Regions from separate parts of the Isoptericola sp. NPDC057191 genome, predicted to be linked through region 1. Evidence: riboswitches for the same ligand, from Rfam matches in the RefSeq annotation. Region 1 holds a riboswitch; each other region holds the start of a gene.

Region 1 (7,404 bases):
CCAGCCGCTCGCCGACGTCCTGGTAGATCCAGTAGCAGGGCAGGACGGCCGCCACGAGGGTCGCGTAGTCGTCGCCGGCGGCACGCAGGTGCTCCAGGTAGGCGGCCGTGGTGGCGCTGGCCGGGACGTCCCGGGGCTCGCCCCCCAGCCAGCGCGTGTGCAGGTCGAGCTCGGTCACGAGCGCACCGTGGGCCCCGCCCGCCCAGAAGGCCTGCTCGGCGCGGGTGGGTGCGAGCTGGCTGACGCGGGCGAGGCAGCGCGCGTACTCGCGCAGGTAGATCGCGTCCTGCTCCAGGTAGGTGCGGAAGTGCCCGGGGGCGAGCGACCCGTCACCGAGAGCACGCACGAAGGGCAGGTCGTCGACGGCCGCACGCACGGGTGCCGCGTGGTCCCACCAGCGCGCGACGACGTCCCGCCCCGCCGGGCCGCCGTCTGGTTCTGGAGCCGGTGCTGGAGCCGGCTCGGGAGCCACGGCGCCGGACGGCGTGCTGCCCGCCAGGTGGTCGACCGGACCGTGCCCGGCGCCGACCCGCAGCGCCTCCCCCGCACGGATCGCCGCGGTGAGCCACGCCTTCGTGCCACGCAGGGCCTCGGCCCAGTCGCCGGTGCGGACGTACCGGACGGCCAGGCCGCTGGACAGCGAGCAGCCCGTCCCGTGCGTGGCCGTGGTGCGGACGCGCTCGCCCGGGACCTCGACCAGCACGCCGTCCGGGCCCACGAGCGCGTCCGGCGCGCCGGCGTCGGCACCGGCACGCGCGCGGGACCCGTCGAGGTGCCCGCCCTTGGCGAGGACGAGCACGTCGTACCGGGCGGCGAGACGCCGCGCCTGCCGGAGCGCCGCGGCCCAGTCGGCGGCGGGCGGTTCCTCGGCGAGCACGGCGAGCTCCGGCAGGTTCGGGGTGACGACGTCGACCCGGGGCAGCAGGTCCCGCACCGCACGCTCGGCCGCCGCGTCGAGCAGACGGTCGCCGCTGGTGGCCACCATCACCGGGTCCAGCACCACCGGGGGGCGCGACGACGTGGCGCCGCGCGGCAGCCCGTCCAGCCAGGCCCCCACGGCGCGCGCGACGGGCGCGGACGCGAGCATGCCGATCTTCACGGCGTCGATCGCCACGTCGTCGGCCACCGCCTCGAGCTGCGCGGTGAGGAACTCCGCCGGCGGGACGTGCACGCCGCGCACGCCCCGGGTGTTCTGCGCCGTCAGCGCGGTGAGCGCCGCCATCCCGTACCCCCCGGCCGCTGCGACGGCCTTGAGGTCCGCCTGGATCCCGGCTCCCCCCGACGGGTCGGAGCCGGCGACCGCGAGCACGCGGGGCCGGCGAGGGGCGGCTGTGGTGGCGGCGAGCGGGCCGCAGCCCACGCCGGTGGAGACCTCGGTGGAGTCGGAGCTGTCGTGACGCGCGCGCACGCTCATGTCGACATCCCTTCGCTAGTACGAGCTAGATCAGGTTCGACGGGTGTGATCTCAGCGTCTCGTCGCCGGCCGGGGCCGACGGGCGAGAGGCACCCCGTGTCGTTCGGCGTCACGGTAGCCCACCGCCCGCGGGGACCGCTCGCCCGTCCGCCAGGGAGCTCCCCCGCCCGGGATAGGGTGCGGGGGTGTCCGTGGTCGTCCGTCGTGTGCGCGAGCTTCTCGTCGCCGGCACGACGCTCAGCATCGCGGCCGCCGCGCACCTCGTGGCCGGTGGCACGCTGCCCGGCACCCCCCTGGCCTGGCTGGTCGTCCTGGCGCTGTCCGCGCCGCTGGCCGTGTGGACCGCGCGCCGTCGCCTGACGCTGCGCCGCCTGCTGCCCGCCATGGTCGCGCTGCAGCTCGTGCAGCACACCGCGCTGTCGGTCCTCGGCGCGGGCGGCGGCGGGACCGGCTCGGCCACCGCCCTGACGGGGCACGCCGCCCACGACCTCGGCCCTGGCTCCCTGCCGCCGGCGACCGCCGCGGTGCTCCATCACCACGCCGCCGTGGGCGGGACGGCCTCCTGGATGCTCGCCGCGCACGCCGCCGCCGTCGTGCTCACGGCCCTGCTGCTCGCGGCCGGTGACCGGGCCGCCGCCAACGTCGTCGCCCACCTGCGGCACGTCGCCGTCCTGGTGCAGAGCGCGCCGGCGCTGCCCGTGGCACGCCGGCGGACGGTCGTCAGCGCCGCAACCTGGAGCCCGCGACCCGGGAACGCCCGCCGCCGCCCCGCGCCTCGCGGGCCCCCGCGGCTGTCCGGCGCCCTCCTGCGCGCCGCCTGAGCCTGCCCTGGTCCGAGGTCGGACGAGGGCAGGTCCCTCGTCGTCCCACGACTCTCGACACTCTGGAGCAGACAGCCATGTCCACGACCACCCCTGCCCGTGCCCGGCGCACCCGCCGCCTCGCCGGTACCGCCGCCCTCGCCCTCCCCGCGCTCGTGCTGGCGGCCGGCGCCGCGTCGGCGCACGTGACGGTGACGCCCGACTCGGCCGCGGCCGGCGCGTACGCCACCTTGACGTTCAAGGTCCCCAACGAGTCCGCCGACGCCTCGACCACCCGGGTGAAGGTCACCCTGCCGTCCGACACCCCGTTCACCAGCGTGTCGGTCGAGCCGGTGCCGGGCTGGACCGCGAAGGTCACCCAGGCTCCCCTGCCCGAGCCCGTCGAGGTGCACGGCACCGAGGTCACCGAGGCGCCCGCGGCCGTGGTGTGGACCGCCGACGACGCGGACGCCGCCATCGCGCCGGGCGAGTTCCTCCGCTTCACCGTGTCGGCGGGAGCCGTCCCCGAGGGGGTCGACGCCCTCACGCTGCCGGCCACGCAGACCTACTCCGACGGGGAGGTCGTCCAGTGGGACCAGGAGGCGACCGGCGACACCGAGCCCGAGCACCCCGCTCCGGTGCTGCACGTCGAGCCTGCGACCACCGAGGGCGGGCACGGGGACGCCGCGTCGGCGGGCACGGCGGCCACCACGGGCACGGCCGACGCCGGTGACGGGTCGGGCGACACGCTGCCCCTCGCGCTGGGCGCCGCCGGCCTCGGCCTCGGGCTCGTGGGCGCCGTGACGGGTTTCGTCGCGCTGGCCCGCACGCGGACCCGGACGGCGCAGCGGTGACGCCGCGCGGACGGGACGCGCGCCGCGGCGGAGCCCGGCGCACGCTGCTCGCGGGCATCGGTGCGCTCGGGCTCGCCCTGGCGGGCGCGGTTGGCGCGGCCGCGCCCGCGAGCGCCCACAACGTCGTGGTCGGCTCGACCCCCGAGGCGGGCTCCACGGTCACCCAGGCGCCTGACTCCGTCGACATCACGTTCGACGACGTCGTGCTGAACCTGTCCGCGGACGGGTCCAGCACCGTGGTCTCGGTGACGGATCCCGCCGGAGCCGAGCGCGCCACCGGGTGCCCCACCACCCAGGACCGGACGGTGTCGGTGCCGGTGTCGCTCGGTCCTGCGGGCACGTACACCGTCGACTGGCGCATCGTGTCGGCCGACGGTCACCCGACCAGCGGGAAGTTCTCGTTCACGTACGACCCGCCGGCCGGGTCGTCCCCGGCGGACCCGGCGTCCCCGGCAGCGGGGTCGGCGGCCTGCGGCGCGTCGGCGGCGCAGCCCGACGGCCAGGACGCCGGAGCCGGCACGGGCGCGGACGAGGGCGGGGCGTCGGACCTGGTCGTGGTGCTCGGCATCGCGGGCGGGGTGGTCGTCCTCGCGGGCGCGGCCGTCCTCGTGGCGCTGCGCGTGGCGCGCCGGCGCGGCTGACGCGACCCGCGCGGACCTGTGCGGAGGACGACCGGGGGCGACGTGGTCGGGCAGGGGCCCGGTCACGCCGCCCCCGGCTCTCCACGCCGGGCGGACGCCGCCTACGATGCCGACCATGGATGCGGGGCAGATCGTCGGGATCGCGACGGGCGTCGTCGTGGTGGTGGTGCTGGTGACGGCGGTGGCCGTGTGGGCCGCGCGCCGCCGGAGGGCCGCACGCCAGAGGGTGTCGGCACGGGAGGCGGAGCTGGGTCGGCTCGGCGCGGAGGCCGGTTCGGCGCTGGTGCGCACCGACGAGCGGGCCCGCCTCGCCGAGGACGAGCTCGCGTTCGCGGTGGCCGAGCTCGGTGAGCGCGAGACCCGCGACCTCGCCCCGACCCTGCGGCGGGCGCGGGAGAGTCTCGGCGAGGCGTTCCACCTCAACCAGCTGCTGCACGACGAGATGCCGGACACCGACGAGCAGCGGCAGGAGTGGTCGGCGCGGGTCGTCGACCTGTGCCGCTCGGCCGGCGGCTTCCTGGACGAGCTCGACCGCGGCCTGGCCGGGCTGCGGCAGACCGTGCGGGCGACGCCGGACGTCGTCGCCCGCGTCGACGGCGAGCTGGCGCGGGTGCGCGAGGCCATCCCCGCCGCGCGCGCGGACCTCGAGCGGCTGCGGGGCCAGTACGCCGAGCGGGCGCTCCTGCCCGTCGCGGACAACCCGGACCAGGCGGAGCGGCTCCTCGAGTTCGCGGGCCGCAGCGCGGCCGCGGCGCGCAAGCGGCTGACGACCCAGCAGGTGGCCGAGGCAGGAGCGGCGGCGCGGGCGGCCGAGGAGGCCGTGCGCCGGGCAGAAGGCCTGCTGCGCGCCGTCGACGACTACGAGGCCGAGGCGCTGCGCGCCGAGGCGGCCCTGGGGGCGATCGTCGCCGAGTCGCGGGCTGAGCTCGCCCAGGCGCGCGCCCTGCCGGCCGCGGAGCGGGCGGGCCGGATCGACGGCGCGGTCGACGCGCTGGAGAGCGCCCTCGCGGCGCTGCCCGCCCCCGGTGAGCCGGGCGACCCGGTCGACGCGCTGACCCGCGTGCGCGAGGCCAACACCGCGCTCGACGACGCGGTGGCCGAGCGGGCGGAGCGTGACGAGCGCGTCCGGCGGGCCGTCGCCCGCCTCGGTCCCGCGCTCGACGACGCGGAGCGGCAGCTCGTGGCCGCGCGGTCCGTGGTCGACGACTACCGCGCACCCGTGGGGCCGGACGCGCGCACGCGCCTCGCGGAGGCCGAGCGCGAGGTGGCGCAGGCGCGCACCGCCGACGACCCCGAGCGCGCGTTCTCGGCGGCGCGGCGGGGTGCCGCCCTGGCCGCGGAGGCCGCGACGCTGGCTCACCGCGACATCGCGCGCGCCGGCCAGGGGCAGCGGTGGGACGGGGGCTACAACGGCGGGTACGGCGGGTACGACGGCGGCTGGCAGGGTGACCGCCGTCGCGGGGGCCGGAGCGGCTCGGACGTCTTCGGCGCCGTGCTGGGTGGGATGGTGCTCGGCGGGATCCTCGACGACGTCGGGGACCTCGGGGACATGTTCGACTGACCGGTCCGGCGGGTTGGCGCGACGGACGGTGCGTGCCACCGACGCCGTGCGGTGCGAAGGAGGACGGGATGACCACCACGGTGCGACGCCGCGTGCGGGTGCACGGCCGCGTGCAGGGCGTCGGGTTCCGCTGGGCCGCCCGCCAGGCTGCGCTCCGGGCGGGCGTCGCAGGACTGGTCCGCAACCTCCCGGACGGCACCGTCGAGGCCGAGGTCGAGGGCACGGAGGAGGCCGTCGCCGCCATGCTCGAGTTCCTGCGTGCGGGCCCGACGGCGGCCGTCGTCACCGGCATCGACGTCGAGGACCTGCCGACGCGCGGCGAGACGGCGTTCGAGGTCAGCGGCTGACGCCTGGCGACGCGGTCGGCACGCGTGCCACGACGACCTCGATGACCCCGGCGCGAGACCGCTCGTGCGCCTCGACCTGCAGCCCGCGGTCCTCCACCCACCGCGCGGGACGACGGCCGAAGTGCTCCCCCGCGAGCGGGACGCTCACCACGTCGGCCACCGCCTGCAGCGCCCGCACCGGCCAGACGGTCGACGCGACGTGGTCGGCCAGCAGGAGCCGGCCCCCCGGGCGGAGCACCCGCGTCATCTCGGCCAGCGCGGCGCGGTCGTCGCCGATCGCGCACAGCGAGAACGTGCAGACCACGGTGTCGAAGGAGGCGGTCGGCAGGTCGAGGTCCTGCGCGTCGCCGAGGCGCAGGTCGAGGTCGTCCAGGCCCAGCTCCGCGGCGCGGCGGCGCGCGACGTCCAGCATCCCCGGGCTCCACTCGACGCCGGTGTACGCGCCGTCTCCCGCGACGACCGCGCGGGGATAGTGCGGCAGGTTGAGCCCGGTGCCCACCGCCACCTCGAGCGTGCGTCCCTCGGCGCGGCCGCACAGCGCCCGGCGCACGTCGGGGAACATCCGCCGCTCGACCGCGGCGAACGCGCGGTCGTAGCCGTTCGCCTCGCGGTCCCACCGTCGGCGCAGGCGCGCCGCGCGCGGGGTCGTGGCTCCGTCGTCGCTGGTCACCGGTCCACCCTGGCACGCGCGGACGTCGCACGACATCCCTCGGGGCACGGGGTGCCCACCGGACCGCCCGCGGGCCGCGACCGGCCGCGCGACCACGTACCATCGCGCACGTGACGAGTCCCACCCACGCCCGACCCCCCCGCCGCCGAGGCGTCGGCAGCGCCGTGGTGGGCGGCGTCGGCGAGCTGCTCATCACCCTGGGCGTGGTGCTCGGGCTCTTCGTGGTCTGGCAGCTGTGGTGGACCTCGGTGGAGGCGAACGCCCAGGCGCAGGAGGCCGTGCAGGAGTTCCGCGCCACGCTGCCACCGGCCAACCCCACGAAGGCGGAGCTGCGCACGGACGACCCGCCCGTCCCCGACAAGGCCGGCTACGGCGAGACGATCGGCACCCTCATCGTGCCCCGCTGGTACGGGCTGACGAACAACGCCATGCCGATCGCCGAGGGCACCGGCATGGACGTGCTCGACCAGGCCAAGGCGGGCCACTACGAGTCGTCGCAGCAGGTGGGCGACATCGGCAACTTCGCGCTCGCCGGCCACCGGCGCACCCACGGCAACTCGTTCCGGCACGTCGACGAGCTGCAGGAGGGCGACCAGGTCATCGTCGAGACGGCGAAGACGTGGTACGTCTACGAGGTCACCAGCCACGAGATCGTCACCCCCGACCAGGTCGACGTCGTGGCACCGGTCCCCCACCATCCCGACCAGAAGCCGACGGAGCGGCTGCTCACGCTCACCACGTGCCACTCCCTCACGCTCGGCGAGTACGGCAACGACCACCGCTGGATCACCTACGCGAAGTTCGTCGGCTGGATGGACCGCGCCGACGGCACCCCCGACCAGGTCCGCTGAGGCAGGAGTCGACATGTACGCGTGGATCTTCCGCCACCTGCCGGGCAACGTGTTCTGGCGTGTCCTGCAGTCGCTGGTGCTCGTCGCCGCCGTCGTGGCGGTCCTGTTCCTGTGGGTGTTCCCCGCGATCGCCCCCTACCTGACGCTGCTGGAGGGCGACCCCGCCGTCGGCTGAGGACCAGTCGGCCGAGAATCCCAGCGTCAGCTGCTCTGCCGCACCACCAGCTCCGGGTCGAAGAGCACCTCCTCGCGTGCCGTGCCGGGGT
Region 2 (7,404 bases), on a different contig from region 1:
CCGCCGGCCGGGTGCGTGCCGGCGTGAGCGACGCCCTGGAGGACCTGCGTCAGGTGATCCGCCTGCTGCGCGCCGGCCCGGACGACCTCGGCCCGGTGCCGCGCCTGGACGACGTGCGCCGGCTGGTGGACGACTCCCGGGCCGCCGGGACCTCCGTGGCCTACGAGCGCACGGGCGGGTCGTCCCCCGACGCCGTCCCGCCCGCCGCGGTCGCGACGGCGGTGTTCCGGGTGGTCCAGGAGGGGCTCACGAACGCGCGCCGGCACGCGCCCGGCGCTGCCGTGCGGGTGACGGTCGCGTGCGGGCCGGGCGAGGTCCGGGTCCGGGTGGCGGACGACGGCGCCGCGGCGGGCGCCGCGTCTCCGGCGGGCACCGGCACGGGCACGGGCCTGGTCGGCCTGCGCGAGCGCGCCACGCTGCTGGGCGGCACGCTCGACGCCGGGCCGCACGACGTGCACGACGGAGCGGGCGGCTTCGTGGTCGAGGCGTGGCTACCGTGGGACGTGTGACGACGACGCCGGAGCCCGGCCCCGCGACCCCGCCCGACGCCCCGCACCCCGCGCCCGTCCGGCTCGTCCTGGTGGACGACGACGCGCTGGTGCGGGCGGGCCTGCGGCTCATGCTCGACGGCGCGCACGGGGTGCGGGTCGTGGCGGAGGCGGCGGACGGGGCGGAGGTTCCCGGTGTCCTGGACGCGCACCCCGCCGACGTCGTGCTGATGGACCTGCGCATGCCCGGCGTGGACGGCATCACCGCCACGCGGCGCGTGCGGGCGCGCCCGTCCCCGCCGGCCGTGGTCGTGCTGACGACGTTCGACACGGCGGAGGAGGTCGGCGGGGCGCTGCGTGCGGGCGCCGTGGGCTACCTGCTCAAGGACATGCCGCCGGCCCGCATCGCCGCCGCAGTGCACGCGGCGGCCGCGGGCGAGCCCGTCCTCGCGCCGGACGTGGCGCGTCGGCTCATGGCGGCGGTCGCCGGGTCGGACGGTGCCCGCGACCAGGCTCGGGCCGCGCTGGACGCCCTCACGGCGCGCGAGCGCGACGTCGCCGTCGAGCTCGGCCGCGGGGCGTCGAACGCCGACATCGCCGGCCGCCTCTACCTCAGCGTGCCGACCGTGAAGGCGCACGTGTCGAGCGTGCTCGACAAGCTCGGGCTGGAGAACCGCACCCAGGTCGCGCTGCTGGTGCACGACGCCGGGGAGGCGTGAAGCCCCCCACAGGGAACCCTCCGGCTCGCTGGCGCGCTCGTCAGCCGTCGCGTCCCGTCCCGCTCGTCACCGCGGTCGTCCGCGCAGCCGGGTCGGCCGCGAGCCCGAGGAACTCCGCCACCCGGTCGCTGGCCGGTGCGCGCAGCAGCACGTCGGGGGCGTCGACCTGGAGCAGCCGCCCGGCGTCCATGACCGCGACCCGGTCGGCGACGGTGAACGCCTCGTCGTGGTCGTGCGTGACGAACACGGCGGTGGTGCCGGTGGCCCGCAGGGTGTCGCGGACGTCGACGGCGAGGCGTTCGCGCAACCGCCGGTCGAGGGCGGACAACGGCTCGTCGAGCAGCAGCAGCCGCGGGCGGGGGGCGAGGGAGCGGGCCAGCGCGACCCGCTGCTTCTCCCCGCCGGAGAGGGTCGCGACGGACCGCTGCTGGTAGCCGTCCAGCCCGACCTCCGCGAGGAGCGCGGCGACCCGCTCGGCCCGCTCGGCGCGGGGCACGCCCTGCGTCTCGAGCCCGTAGGCCACGTTGCGCGCCACGTCCCGGTGCGGGAACAGCTGGCCGTCCTGGAAGAGCAGTCCGAAGCCGCGCCGGTGCACGGGCACGCCCGCGAGGTCCACGCCGTCGAACGCGACGGAGCCGCCCGCCAGCGGCTCCAGGCCCGCGACCGCGCGCAGCAGCGACGACTTGCCGCAGCCGCTCGGCCCGAGCAGGGCCACGATCTCGCCGGCGGCGACGTCGAGGGACACCCCGTCGACGGCGACCGCCCCTGGCCGGCGGCGCGTGCCGCCGTACCGGACGACGGCGTCGCGGACGGCGAGCCCGGTCGTCTCGCGGGCCTGCTCCATCAGAACTCCCCTCCCGGCCGGTCGCCCCGCAGGCGCTCGGCCACCATCATGACGGTCGCGGTGAGGACGGCCAGCACCACGGACGCCGCGAGCGCCATCCCGTAGTTCTCGGCCCCGGGCCGGCCGATCAGGCGGAAGATCACGACGGGCAGCGTCGCCGTCTCGGGGCGGGCGAGGAACGACGTCGCGCCGAACTCCCCCAGCGAGACGGCGAACGCGAACCCGATCGCGAGGCCGAGCGAGCGTGCGCCCAGCGGGCCGTCGACGGACCGCAGCACGCGTCCGGGCGCCGCCCCCAGGGTGGCGGCCGCCTCGCGCAGGCGCGGGTCGATGGCGCGCAGCACCGGCAGCATCGTGCGCACGACCAGCGGGATCGCGACGACGGCCTGCGCGATCGGCACGAGCGCGCCGGACGTGCGCAGGTCGACGTCGAGCCCCAGCGGCCGGTCCAGCGTGATGAGGAAGCCGAACCCGACGGTGACCGCGGAGACGCCGAGCGGCAGCATGAACGCGGCGTCGAGCACGCCGACGGCGCGCCGCAGGCCGGCCCGTCGCGGGCGGCGTGACACGACGAGGGCCACGAGCCCGCCCACGACGACGGCGATCGCCGCGGCCCAGGCGGCCGTGCGCAGCGAGTTGCCGAGCGCCTCCCACACCGTGACCGTCAGGGCGTTGCGGCCGCCGGTGGTGCCCAGGGCCGCGTAGTTCGCGAGGCTCCAGGCCCCGTCGCCGGTGCGCAGGGAGCGGGTGACGAGGCCGGCCATCGGGAGCACGAGCAGCCCTGCCACCACGACGAGGGTGACGAGCGCGGGCAGCAGGTCGGCGCCCGCGCGCAGCCGCAGCCGGTGCGCGGAGACGCGGTCGCTGGTGAGGTGCAGCGCGCGTTCCCGGCGCGCCCGGGCGCGGGAGCTGACCAGCAGGGCGCCGGCGACCACGACGAGCTGCAGCACCGACAGCACCGCCGCGGAGCGCAGGTCGAGGAACTGGGTGGTGCGGATCCAGATCTCCGTCTCGATCGTGCCGTACCGCAGCCCGCCGAGGACGAGGACGACGCCGAACGCCGTCGCGCAGAACAGGAACACCACCGCGGCGGCCGATGCGATCGCGGGGCCGAGGGCGGGCAGGGTCACGGTGCGGAAGGCCCGCCAGGGCGTGGCGCCGAGAGCGCGGGCCGCCTGCTCGGCGCGCGGGTCGAGGCGCTCCCACATCCCGCCGACCGTCCGCACGACGACCGCGTAGTTGAAGAAGACGAGCGCCAGGACGATGCCGGCGAAGCTCTCCTCCAGCCCGGCCCACCCGAGCACGCCGCCGGGTGCGAACAGCGCGCGGAACGCGACGCCCACGACCACGCTGGGCAGCACGAACGGGACCGTCACCAGGCCGCGCACGAGCGTGCGCCCCGGGAACCGGCAGCGGTACAGCACGTAGGCGCCGGGCAGGCCGAGCAGCACCGACAGGAGCGTGCCGGTGACGGCCTGCGCCAGCGTCTGACCGACGATGCGCCAGGTGCGCGGCTGCGACAGCACGTCGGCGAAGCCGGACAGGTCGAGCACCCGGCCCGCCGGGGTGTCGGTGAAGAACCCCTGCAGGACGAGCGACACCACCGGCCACGCGAAGAAGACGGCGAGGAACCCCAGCGGCAGGACGACGGCGGCGCCCCACCCGAGCCAGGCGCCCCACCGGCTCGCGCGGACGCCGCGCGTCAGCCGACGACCGTCGCCGTCCACTGCTCGATCCACTCGTCACGGTGCGCGGCGACGTCGGCCGGCGCCACCTCGAACGGCTTGTCGGCCAGGGGCGCGAACCGCTGCCAGTCGGCGGGCAGCGGCACGTCCGGGTCCGCCGGGTACATGTACATCTGGCCGGGGACGTCGGCCTGGAACGTGCCCGTGGTCAGGAAGTCGACCAGCTTCTTCGCGCCCTCCGGGTTCGCCGCGCCCGTGAGCACGCCCGCGTACTCGACCTGGCGGAAGCAGGTGTCGAGCATCGCGCTCGTCGTGGAGGACGTGCCGTCGTCGCTCACGGTGAACGCCGGCGAGGTGGCGTACGACAGCGCGATCGGCCGCGTGCCGCCCTCGCCCGCGCCGGAGAAGTCCACGTAGTACGCGTCCTCCCAGCTCTCCGCGACCTTGACGCCGTTGTCGCGCAGGCCGGCCCAGTAGTCCTGCCAGCCGTCGGTGCCGAAGGCCCCGATCGTCGCGAGCAGGAACGCGAGCCCGGGCGACGACGTCGCGGGGTTGGTGACGACCGTGAGGTCCCGGTACTCCGGCTCCGTGAGGTCCTCGAGCGTGGCGGGCGGCGTGACGTCGTGGTCCTTGAACCAGCCGTCGTCGAGGTTCAGGCACACGTCGCCGACGTCCACGGGGGTGAGCGTGCCTGCGAGGTCGTCCGGGGCGTAGGCGGCCACCTGCGGGTCGAGGTCGGTCGGCTGGTACCGCTCGAAGACCCCGGCGTCGACGGCGCGCGTCGCGTACGTGTTGTCCACGCCGAAGACGGCGTCGCCCAGCGGAGCGTCCTTGGTGAGCACGAGCTGGTTGACGAGGGTGCCCGCGTCTCCGGGCGCGACCTGCTTGACGGTGAGGCCGGACTTCTTCTCGAACGCGGCCAGGACGTCGTCCGACACGGCGAACGAGTCGTGCGTCACGAGCGTCACCGTGCCGGGGTCGCCCGCCGCGTCGCCGCCGCTGCTGCCGGTGCCGGTGGCCCCGTCGGCGCCGCAGGCCGCGAGCAGCGGCAGCAGCGCGAGCGCGGCGAGGGCCGCGGTCGTCCGCGTGGTCCTGTGGGTCATGCTGTCCTCCTCAGCGTGCGAGAAGGGGGTCCTGCGGGCGTCCGGCACCGTCGTGGTGCGGCCTCCCGCAGGGAACGAGATTCCCGACTTCCTCCACCGGTGCTAACCGGATCAGGTTCGAGGGTCTGCGGCGTTCCGCACTCTCAGCGCCGGTGGCGCTCCCCTGTCGTATCAGCACGAGCCTACACACCGGTGCCGCGCTACCGTGGTCCTGTCCGCGCCCCAGGGTGTGACATGCCTGACGTGCCACGACGCCCTCGCCGGGCCGTGGACGCCGCACGACCACCCTCCGGCCATGCCGGGGACGACCGAGGGAGAGCACGTGAAGGACACCGAGCAGCCGCTGGGCGTGAAGGTCGGCACGGTGGTGCTGACGATCGGCGCCGGATGGGTCGCGCAGAAGCTGATCGGGGTGGTCTGGGAGCGGACGACGGGCAGCGTCGCTCCCACGAACATCGACGACGACGAGATCTCCGTGATCCAGGCCGTCACGTTCGCCGCCGTCTCAGGTGGCGTCGCGGTGCTGGCGAAGCGGCTCGCGCGCAAGGGCGCGGTCCGCGCGGCCGCCCGCTTCGGTCGCTGACGCCGCGCTCAGCGGCTCGCGCGCGGCCGCCGGCGGGCGAGCTGCGCGTCGTGGCCGTGGGGCCGCTCCACCGGTCGCACTGCGGCGAGGGCGTGGCTCAGCCGGTCCGCCGCGTCCTGGGCGGGCGGGGCGGACCGGAGCACCTCGGCGGCGGTGAGCGCGGAGTCGCGGTCGCTGACGGGCCGCGTGAGCTCCTTCATCACCTGCTCCCCCGCCGACTGGGCGGAGACGCCCACCTGGGCACCGACGTCCCCGAGCACCTCGGTGGCCACCGACTCGTCGACGCCGCAGACCGCCATGATCGCGCCCTTGGCCTGCTCGGAGGCCGCGGCGGCGACGAAGGCGCGCGAGACGGCGCGGTGCGCCTCGCGCTCGAGCGCGTCCCGCACCACGGGGCTGGTGTCGATGACGTACCCGACCAGCTGCGACGACGCGCCGTCGGGCCCGTGCCGCGCCTGCCCGGTGACGACGACCGAGTGGGTGCGCCCGTGGTCGTCGACCACGCGGTGGCCGCCTGCAAAGGGCCGGCCGGTGCCGAGCGCCACCGCCGCCGTGCGGGACAGCCGCTCACGGTCGTCGGGGTGCAGGTGCGCGCGGAGCACCTCGGGCCCGGGCTCGATCCTGCCGGGCTCCCGCCCGAAGATGCGGTAGACCTCGTCCGACCACCACCACGCCCCCGTGGCGACCTCGACGCGGTACTGGCCCACGAGCAGCTGGCTGCCCGCGCCGAGCAGCTCCGCGAGGGCGACGAGCTCGCGGCGCGGGGGATCGTGCGGCGTGCTGGGCAACGACATGGCTCACCTCCCAGTGCCGTGCAGCTGGGTCCGGCGCGCAGTTCTCCTGGCCTCACCACGGTACCGGGACGGGGCGACGGCGCCACCGCACGCGACGACGCCCCTGCGGCCGGCGCCCCCGGAGGTCGGGGCGGCGGCCGCAGGGGCGCGGGTCGGCAGGACGTCAGACGGCGGGCGTGGGGGCGGCTGCCTGCGTGACGGTCACGTCGCCCTCCGCGGCCTCCTCGGCCAGCGCCTTGCGGTGCTGACGGAACGAGTACACGACGGCCGCGGCCCAGCCGGCGGCGATGATCCCCAGGACCAGCGAGCGCACGCCGGCGTCCACCGGGAAGGAGTCGAGGCTCAGCAGGGTGCGCACGTTGGTGAGCACGATGATGCCGCCGACCGCGGAGCCGAGGACGCGCGGCGGCACGAGCCGGACGAGCCACGCGGCGATCGGGGCCGCGATGAGGCCGCCGACCAGCAGCGCGAGCGCCCAGGACGGGTCGATCCCCGCCGTGCCGAGGCCGAACAGGAAGCCGAGGCTCGCGGCGACGGCCACGAAGAACTCGCTGGTGTCGATCGAGCCGATGACCTTGCGCGGCTCCATCCGGCCGCTGGCGAGGATGGCGGGCGTGCCGACCGGGCCCCAGCCGCCGCCGCCCGTGGCGTCCATGAAGCCGGCCACGAGGCCCAGCGGGGTGAGGAACCGCTTGCGCAGCGGCTGGCCGAGGCGGTCCGTGCGCAGGCCGCGCAGCGTGAACCGCAGCAGCACGTACAGGCCGAGCCCGAGCAGCAGGAGGGACATCAGCGGCTTGGCGATCTCGGTCGAGAGCCAGGAGAGGAAGGTCGCGCCCGCGAAGGCGCCGACCGCACCCGGGATGCCGATCTTCAGGACGACCTTCCAGTCCACGTTGCCGAAGCGCCAGTGGGAGGCGCCGGACGCGAGCGTCGTGCCGACCTCCGCGAGGTGGACGGTCGCGGACGCAGCCGCCGGGTTGGTGCCGATGGCGAGCAGCAGCGTCGTCGAGGTCACGCCGTAGGCCATGCCCAGGCTGCCGTCGACGAGCTGTGCGCCGAGGCCCACGAGAGCGAGCAGGACGAGAGTCCGCACGGGTGTTCCCTCCGTCGAGGCGGCAGTGGTTCTGCCGCGACAGACAGAACTTACCCGATCGGTCCTATCGGATTCAACGGTATCGGTGGACGAGT
Region 3 (7,404 bases), on a different contig from region 1:
CGCGTCGAGCGCCTCGCCCAGGACGCCGGAGAACAGGTGCGGTGTCGCCTCGGAGACCACGACGCGGTGGCGCAGGGCCTCCTTGTCGAGCTCGGCCAGCAGCACCCCGCCGAGCCGCACGGGCGTGCCCGCCTCGGCCTCGTCGTCGAGCCGCCCGAGCCGCGTGGCGACGCGTGCCGAGGCGTCCGGGTCCGCGCTGACCAGCCCGACCACGCGACCGTCACGCAGCACCAGGCCGCTGGCCTCGTCGACCAGCTCGGCGCCCGCGGGCGGCGCGTCGGCGGGCGTCCCGGCGGACGGCGTCGCCTCGGTGACACGCAGCACGTCGAGGATCTTGCGCGACGAGATCACGGCGCGGATGACCATCTGCAGCATCTGGGTGGCCATCTGCACCGGCCAGGCGAGGAACGCGGCGTAGCCGTAGAAGGTGACGAGCTGGCCGCTGGTGATCTCGCCCCGCACGGCGGCGCGCGCACCGAGCCACAGCACGAGGGCGGCCAGCAGGCCGGGCAGCAGCACCTGGAGGCCGTCCAGCACCGACTGCAGCACCGCGACGCGCACGCCCTGCTGGCGCACCTCCTGCGACTGGCGCGCGTAGCGGGCGGCGAACTCGTCCTCGCCGCCGATGCCGCGCAGGATGCGCAGGCCCGAGACGGTGTCCGCGCCGAGCGACGTGAGCCGACCGGTCGCCTCGCGCTGCGTCGTCTGGCGCGACTGCAGCGGCTTGACCAGGAGGCCGAGCACGAGGGCGACCGCGGGGATGCCGAGCGCCAGGACGAGCCCGAGCTGCACGTGCTGGGACAGCATGATCGCCACGACCACGACGTACGCGATGACCCCGCCGGTGAAGCGGCCCGCCATGGAGAACATGTCGCCGACGCGCAGGGCGTCGTTCGCGACGGCGGACACGACCTCGCCGGTGGGGAGCTTGCGCGTGATCGCATGCCCGGCGCGCGAGGCCTTGTACCCGACGAGCTGCGAGAACGACAGGGACGCCCGCACCCAGTTCTCGACGTCCCAGACGTGGTTGAAGATGCCGGCGACGACGATCACCAGGGCGGCGCCGAGCATCGCGCCGCACCACAGGAACAGGGGTGCGCCGAAGCCCTGCGACAGGCCCTCGTCGATGGCACGGCCGATCAGCAGCGGGGCCGCGGCCGACGCCAGCATGGCCACGACGCCCGCCACCAGGGACTTCGACAGCACGTCGCGCTGCCGCCAGCCCTGCCAGGCCAGGAGCCGGGCGGGGGACGACAGGGGAGGGTTGCCGACGTCGGGAAGAGGGAGGGGGCGCACGAGGATCAACCCTACGGACGCCGTCCGACACCGGGCGACGGATTTAACAGGGTCCGCGGTCCGCCGCGCCCCCGACCCCGCCTACGATGCTGGGGTGAGCACGCCGCAGCAGACCCCCACCGCCAGCCAGGCCGAGACCGCCATCCGCAAGGCCCGCGGGGCCCTGTCGCGCTACCGCTTCATGGCGATCCTCACCGGTGCGATGCTGCTGGTGCTGTGCGTCGAGCTCTTCTTCAAGTACGTGATCGAGGTCGGCGTCGTCGTCGACTACCTGGGCTGGGTCCCGTTCGCGCACGGCTGGATCTACGTGGTGTACCTCGTCACGGTCCTCGACCTCTGGTCCAAGATGCGCTGGGGCTTCGGCCGGCTCGCGGCGATGGTCTTCGCCGGCGTCGTGCCGGTGATGTCGTTCATCCTCGAGAAGCGCGTGCACGGCGACGCCGACGCGAAGCTGGCGGCGCTCGCGGAGCGGTACTCGGCATGACGTCGCTCGCCCCGCTGGTCGCGCCCGGCCCGGCGCTCGACGCCGCGCGGCTCGCCCGGTACGCCCGGCACCTGCCGCTCCCGGGGGTCGGCGCGGAGGGGCAGCGGCGGCTCGCGGCGGCGCGCGTGCTGGTCGTGGGCGCCGGGGGGCTGGGCAGCCCGGCCCTGCAGTACCTCGCGGCCGCCGGGGTGGGCACGGTCGGCGTCGTGGACGACGACGTCGTGGACCTCTCCAACCTGCAGCGCCAGGTGGTGCACGGCACCGCCGACGTGGGCCGGCCCAAGGTCGAGTCCGTCCGGGACCGCCTCGCGGACCTCGCCCCGGACGTCGACGTCGTCGCCCACGCCGAGCGGCTGACCCCGGAGAACGTGCTCGGGATCCTGCGCGGCTACGACCTCGTGCTCGACGGTGCGGACAACTTCCCGACGCGCTACCTCGTGTCCGACGCCGCGGAGATCCTGGGCGTGCCCGTCGTGTGGGGCGCCATCCACCAGTTCGACGGCCAGGTGAGCGTCTTCTGGGGCGCACCGCGCCTCGCCGACGGCACGCGCGAGCGCGGAGCGACCTACCGCGACGTCTTCCCCGTCCCGCCTCCGCCCGGCACCGTGCCCGACTGCGCCACGGGGGGCGTCCTGGGCGCGCTGTGCGGCACGGTCGGCTCGGTCATGGCCACCGAGGCGGTCAAGCTGATCACCGGCGCCGGCACCACCCTCCTCGGCCGCATCGCGGTCTACGACGCCCTGGACCTCACCTGGCGCCAGCTCGCCGTCCGCCCGGACCCGACGCGTGCGCCCGTCGCCGCGCTGCTCGCCGACGACGACGCGTACGCCGCGTTCTGCGGCCTGCCCGCGTCGGCGGCGCGCCCGGCCGGAGGCACGGCCGTCCTGGGACCGGCCAGCGTCACCGCGCGCGACGCCGCCGCGCTGCTCGCGGGCGGCGAGCCCGTGACCCTCGTCGACGTGCGCGAGGACTGGGAGGCCCAGGCACTGCCCGTCGCGGGGTCGCGCCTCGTGCCGAGCGGCAGGTTCCTCGGGCCCGACGGCGCGGCCGCGGTGCGCGCGGAGCTGCCGACCGACCGTCCTGTCCTGCTGGTGTGCGCGGCGGGTGCGCGCTCGGCACGCGTGGCCGACGTCGCCCGGGCCGTCGGCGTCGACGCCCGGTCCGTGGAGGGCGGCGCCCCCGCGCTCCTCCTCGCCGCGGCGCGATAGGGCGCGCGCCGCGCCGCGAAAGGTCCGGGCGCGGCATCGCGGTCAGAGGGCCAGGTCGAGCCGACCGTCGGGAGAGGAGCTGGCCAGGGCTCCTTCGCGGCGAGGGATGCGCCCCGCACCGGCGGCGAGCCGCCCGGCCTGGACGGCGAGGCGCATCGCATGCGCCATCCGGACCGGGTCGGCGGCGCGCGTGACGGCGGTGGCGAGCAGCACGCCGTCGCAGCCGAGCTCCATGGCGAGCGCGGCGTCCGACGCCGTGCCGACCCCCGCGTCGAGGATGACGGGGACGTGCGCGGCGGCGGCGATCGCCTCGATGTTGCGCGGGTTGAGCACCCCCAGCCCGGTCCCGATGGGCGCACCGAGGGGCATGACGGCCGCGCAGCCCACGTCCTCCAGGCGTCGGGCGAGGATCGGGTCGTCGTTCGTGTAGGGCAGCACGACGAACCCGTCGCGCACCAGCCGGTCCGCCGCCTCGACCAGGCCGATCGGGTCGGGCAGGAGGGTGACGTCGTCGGCGATCACCTCGAGCTTGACCCAGGCTGTGCCGCACGCCTCGCGCGCGAGCTGCGCGGTCAGCACCGCCTCCTGGACGGAGAAGCAGCCCGCCGTGTTGGGCAGGGCGCGGATGCCGAGCCGTCCCAGGAGGCCCCAGATGCCGCCGTCCTCCTGGCCGGCGCCGCCCGGCCGGACGGCGACGCGGCGCATGGCGACCGTGGTGAGGCCGGTGCCCGACGCGACCAGCGCGTCCTCGAGCGTGAGGAGGTTGGCGGCCCCGCCCGTGCCCATGACCAGGCGGGAACCGACCTCCGTGCCGGCGACCACCAGCGGGTCGTGCACGAGGCTCGTGGCGGGCGTGGGGTGCGTGCTGGTCATGGTTCCTCCTCAGCCGCCCTGGACGGCGGTGACGATCTCGACCCGGTCGCCGGGCGCGATGCGGGTGGCGGCCCACAGGCCGCGGGGCACGACGGCGTCGTTGACGGCGACGGCGATCCCCTGCGCGACGCCGTCGGCCACGAACGCAGGGACGAGCGCGGCGACGACGCCCTCCAGACCGTCGCCGTCCGCCCCGGGCAGGGGGTAGGCCGCGCCGTTCACGACGGCGGTGGGGGTGCTCATGCGGGGGCTCCTCGGGTCGCGAAGCGGAGGGGGTCGGTGGCCGCGAGCGCGGCGGCGGCCGGTCCCGGGTCAGTGGGGTCGGTGAGGTCGGTGAGCGCGGCGAGGACGGCGTCCGCGGTCAGCGGCGCGAGCAGCACGCCGTTGCGCCCGTGCCCGACGGCGGCCAGCAGGCCGGGCGCCGCGGTCGGGCCCACCAGCGGCAGGTTGTCGGGGGTGACCGGGCGGGCGCGCGGCGTGACCTCGACGAGGGCCGCCTCGTCGATCCCGGGCACGAGGGCGCGCGCGTCGCGCAGGAGGGCGAACACCCCGCCGGCCTCGGCGCGCCGGTCGTCGGGGCGCTCCTCGGTGGTGGCGCCGACGACGATCTCGCGGTGGTTCGGTCCGCTGCCCGCTCCTGCGCCGGTCCCCGCGGCACGCGGGACGACGTACACCGGCCGGCCCTGCACGGTCCCGCGCACGACGTGCTCGAGCGCCAGGCCGGGCCCGGCGTCCAGCCGCAGGGTGATCCCTTTGACGGGCCGGACGGGCAGCCGCACCTGCGGCAGCCCGTCGAGCAGCGCGCCGGTGGCCGTCGCGCCCGTGGCGAGCACGACCGCGCCCGCGGCGTGCCGTGTGCCGGCGTCGTCGTGCACCGCGACGACGCGGCCGGTGGGGGAGCGTTCGAGCCGGACGGCGCCCTGCCGGACCACCGTGCCGCCCGCTGCGCCGTCGAGCGGGGCACCGAGCGGGGCACCGCGCGCAACATCGAGCGCAGCAACGAGCGCCGCGTGCGCCCCGCGCGGGTCGACGGCGAGGTCGCCCTCGACGACCGCAGCCCCCGCGAGCCGCGGGCCGAGGTACGGCTCGCGGCGGCGCGCGTCGGCGGCGGAGATCTCCTCGGACGCCAGCCCCCAGGCGCGGTGCAGGGCCAGGGCGCGACGCAGGAGGGCGAGGTCGTCGGCGTCGTACGCGACGGCGAGCGAGCCGGCCCGCAGGAGGGGGACGTCGCGGCCGCTCGCCGCGGCGAGGCCGGCGGCGAAGGAGGGCCAGCGTGCCGCCGCCGCGAGGTTGAGGCGGGCGAGGTCCCGCTCGCCGAAGTCCGCCTCGTTGACGGCGGCGAGCATCCCCGCGGCGGCGCGGCTCGCGCCGTCGCCGGGGGCGGGGTCGAGGACGGTGACGGTGAGCCCGGCTGCGGCGGCGCGCCACGCGACGGCGAGCCCGACGATGCCGCCGCCGACGACGACGACGTCGCGGGCGGGCGGACGTGCAGAGGTGGGCATGGGTGTGCTCCCTTCGCTGGCATGACCCAGATCAGGTTCGACGGTCGGCTCCTACGCCCTCTCAGCCCCGTCCGGGGCTCCCGTGCGCGGCCACTGTAGCGCGGGCCGTGGTTACCCTGACCGGCGTGACCACGACCAGCGCCGCCCCGGGCACGACGCGTGCCCGCCTCGCCGCCGCCCGCCTGTACCTGTGCACCGACGCCCGGGAGGACCGCGGCGACCTCGAGGACTTCCTCCACGCGGCGCTCGCGGGCGGGGTGGACGTGGTGCAGCTGCGGGACAGGTCGCTCGACGTGGTCCGTGAGCTCGAGCTGCAGGAGGTCGTGGCCCGCGTCGCCGCGGAGCACGGCGCGCTGTGGGCGGTCAACGACCGGGCGGACGTGGCCGGCCTGACCGGGGCGCCCGTGGTGCACACGGGTCAGCGGGACCTGCCGGTCCCCGCGCTCCGCTCGCTGCTGGGGCCGGGGCCCGCGCTGGGTCGTTCGACGCACTCGGCCGCCCAGGCGGCCGCCGCGGAGGCGGACCCGGACGTCGACTACTTTTGCGTCGGCCCGCTCTGGGCGACGCCCACCAAGCCCGGTCGCGCGGCGGTGGGGCTCGACCTGCTGCGCGAGGTCGCCGCGACCCGGCCCACCACGCCGTGGTTCGCGATCGGCGGGGTGGACGGCGAGCGGCTGGGCGCCGTGCTGGACGCCGGGGCGACTCGCGTCGTCGTCGTGCGGGCGATCACGCAGGCGCCGGACCCGGAGCGCGCGGCGCGCGAGCTGCGCGAGCGGCTGGGCGCGGGGTGACCTACCCGACGCAGGCAGCGGGCCGGGGGTCCGCGGGGCGCGGATAGGATGACCCGGTGACGTCTCCCGCCACCGACTCCCTCCGCCCGGTCCTGGTCGTCGACTTCGGCGCCCAGTACGCCCAGCTCATCGCGCGCCGCGTGCGCGAGGCGAGCGTCTACTCCGAGATCGTGCCCCACACGGCCACGGTCGAGCAGATGCTCGCCAAGGACCCGGCCGCGATCATCCTCTCGGGCGGCCCGTCGTCGGTGTACGCCACGGGCGCGCCGTTCGTCGACCCGGCCCTGTTCGAGGCCGGCGTCCCGGTGCTGGGCATCTGCTACGGCTTCCAGGCGATGGCGCAGGCCCTCGGCGGCGAGGTCGCCCAGACGGGGCAGCGCGAGTACGGCGGCACCGAGGTCGAGGTGAGCGACGCGGGCGTCCTGCTCGCCGGCACGCCGGACCACCAGACCGCCTGGATGAGCCACGGCGACTCCGTGCACGCCGCGCCCGAGGGCTTCGACGTGCTCGCGACGTCCTCCGGCTCGCCCGTCGCAGCGTTCGAGGACACGGACCGGCGCCTGTACGGCGTGCAGTGGCACCCCGAGGTCAAGCACTCGGCCCACGGGCAGGCCGTCCTGGAGCGCTTCCTGTACGAGGGCGCCGGGCTGAAGGCCGACTGGACGCCGGGCAACGTCATCGCCGACCAGGTGGCCGCGATCCGCGCGCAGATCGGCGACGCCCGCGTGATCTGCGCCCTCTCCGGCGGCGTGGACTCCGCCGTCGCGGCCGCGCTCGTGCAGCGTGCCGTGGGCGACCAGCTCACCTGCGTGCACGTGGACCACGGCCTCATGCGCGAGGGCGAGGTGGAGCAGATCGAGAACGACTTCGTCGCCTCGACCGGCGTGAACCTCGTCATCCGCGACGAGAAGGAGCGGTTCCTGTCCGCCCTCGACGGCGTGCGCGACCCTGAGACGAAGCGCAAGATCATCGGCCGCGAGTTCATCCGCGTCTTCGAGGACGCGCAGCGCGACATCGTCGCGGAGGCGGGGGCGCACGGCGAGCAGGTCAAGTTCCTCGTCCAGGGCACGCTGTACCCGGACGTCGTGGAGTCGGGCGGCGGCGAGGGCGCGGCGAACATCAAGAGCCACCACAACGTGGGCGGCCTGCCGGACGACCTGCAGTTCGAGCTCGTCGAGCCGCTGCGCACGCTGTTCAAGGACGAGGTCCGCGCGGTGGGCCGCGAGCTCGGCGTGCCGGAGGAGATCGTC

The links. A riboswitch is a leader RNA that binds a small molecule or an ion and turns the genes downstream of it on or off. The one in region 1 is predicted to bind thiamine pyrophosphate.
Region 2: it holds a riboswitch for thiamine pyrophosphate, as region 1 does, so the genes downstream of both, ACFT55_RS12160 (thiamine ABC transporter substrate binding subunit) here and ACFT55_RS06280 (bifunctional hydroxymethylpyrimidine kinase/phosphomethylpyrimidine kinase) in region 1, are expected to answer to the same signal.
Region 3: it holds a riboswitch for thiamine pyrophosphate, as region 1 does, so the genes downstream of both, thiO (glycine oxidase ThiO) here and ACFT55_RS06280 (bifunctional hydroxymethylpyrimidine kinase/phosphomethylpyrimidine kinase) in region 1, are expected to answer to the same signal.

The regions. Positions count from the first base shown of each region.
Region 1 covers NZ_JBHUWC010000027.1:11,742-19,145, forward strand. The annotation lists gene ACFT55_RS06280 (bifunctional hydroxymethylpyrimidine kinase/phosphomethylpyrimidine kinase) at 1-1,414, opposite strand, end outside; TPP riboswitch at 1,405-1,521, opposite strand; gene ACFT55_RS06285 (hypothetical protein) at 1,600-2,235, shown strand; gene ACFT55_RS06290 (YcnI family protein) at 2,313-3,068, shown strand; gene ACFT55_RS06295 (copper resistance CopC family protein) at 3,065-3,709, shown strand; gene ACFT55_RS06300 (hypothetical protein) at 3,825-5,270, shown strand; gene ACFT55_RS06305 (acylphosphatase) at 5,339-5,617, shown strand; gene ACFT55_RS06310 (class I SAM-dependent methyltransferase) at 5,607-6,287, opposite strand; gene ACFT55_RS06315 (class E sortase) at 6,398-7,138, shown strand; gene ACFT55_RS06320 (hypothetical protein) at 7,152-7,313, shown strand; gene ACFT55_RS06325 (LacI family DNA-binding transcriptional regulator) at 7,340-7,404, opposite strand, start outside.
Region 2 covers NZ_JBHUWC010000087.1:8,710-16,113, forward strand. The annotation lists gene ACFT55_RS12140 (sensor histidine kinase) at 1-509, shown strand, start outside; gene ACFT55_RS12145 (response regulator) at 506-1,207, shown strand; gene ACFT55_RS12150 (ABC transporter ATP-binding protein) at 1,248-2,051, opposite strand; gene ACFT55_RS12155 (ABC transporter permease) at 2,051-3,778, opposite strand; gene ACFT55_RS12160 (thiamine ABC transporter substrate binding subunit) at 3,754-4,839, opposite strand; TPP riboswitch at 4,911-5,014, opposite strand; gene ACFT55_RS12165 (DUF4235 domain-containing protein) at 5,135-5,422, shown strand; gene ACFT55_RS12170 (PAS domain-containing protein) at 5,431-6,216, opposite strand; gene ACFT55_RS12175 (sulfite exporter TauE/SafE family protein) at 6,380-7,309, opposite strand.
Region 3 covers NZ_JBHUWC010000151.1:2,293-9,696, forward strand. The annotation lists gene ACFT55_RS15890 (ABC transporter ATP-binding protein) at 1-1,302, opposite strand, end outside; gene ACFT55_RS15895 (DUF3817 domain-containing protein) at 1,391-1,780, shown strand; gene ACFT55_RS15900 (ThiF family adenylyltransferase) at 1,777-2,988, shown strand; gene ACFT55_RS15905 (thiazole synthase) at 3,031-3,861, opposite strand; gene thiS (sulfur carrier protein ThiS) at 3,871-4,104, opposite strand; gene thiO (glycine oxidase ThiO) at 4,101-5,363, opposite strand; TPP riboswitch at 5,355-5,457, opposite strand; gene thiE (thiamine phosphate synthase) at 5,480-6,154, shown strand; gene guaA (glutamine-hydrolyzing GMP synthase) at 6,211-7,404, shown strand, end outside.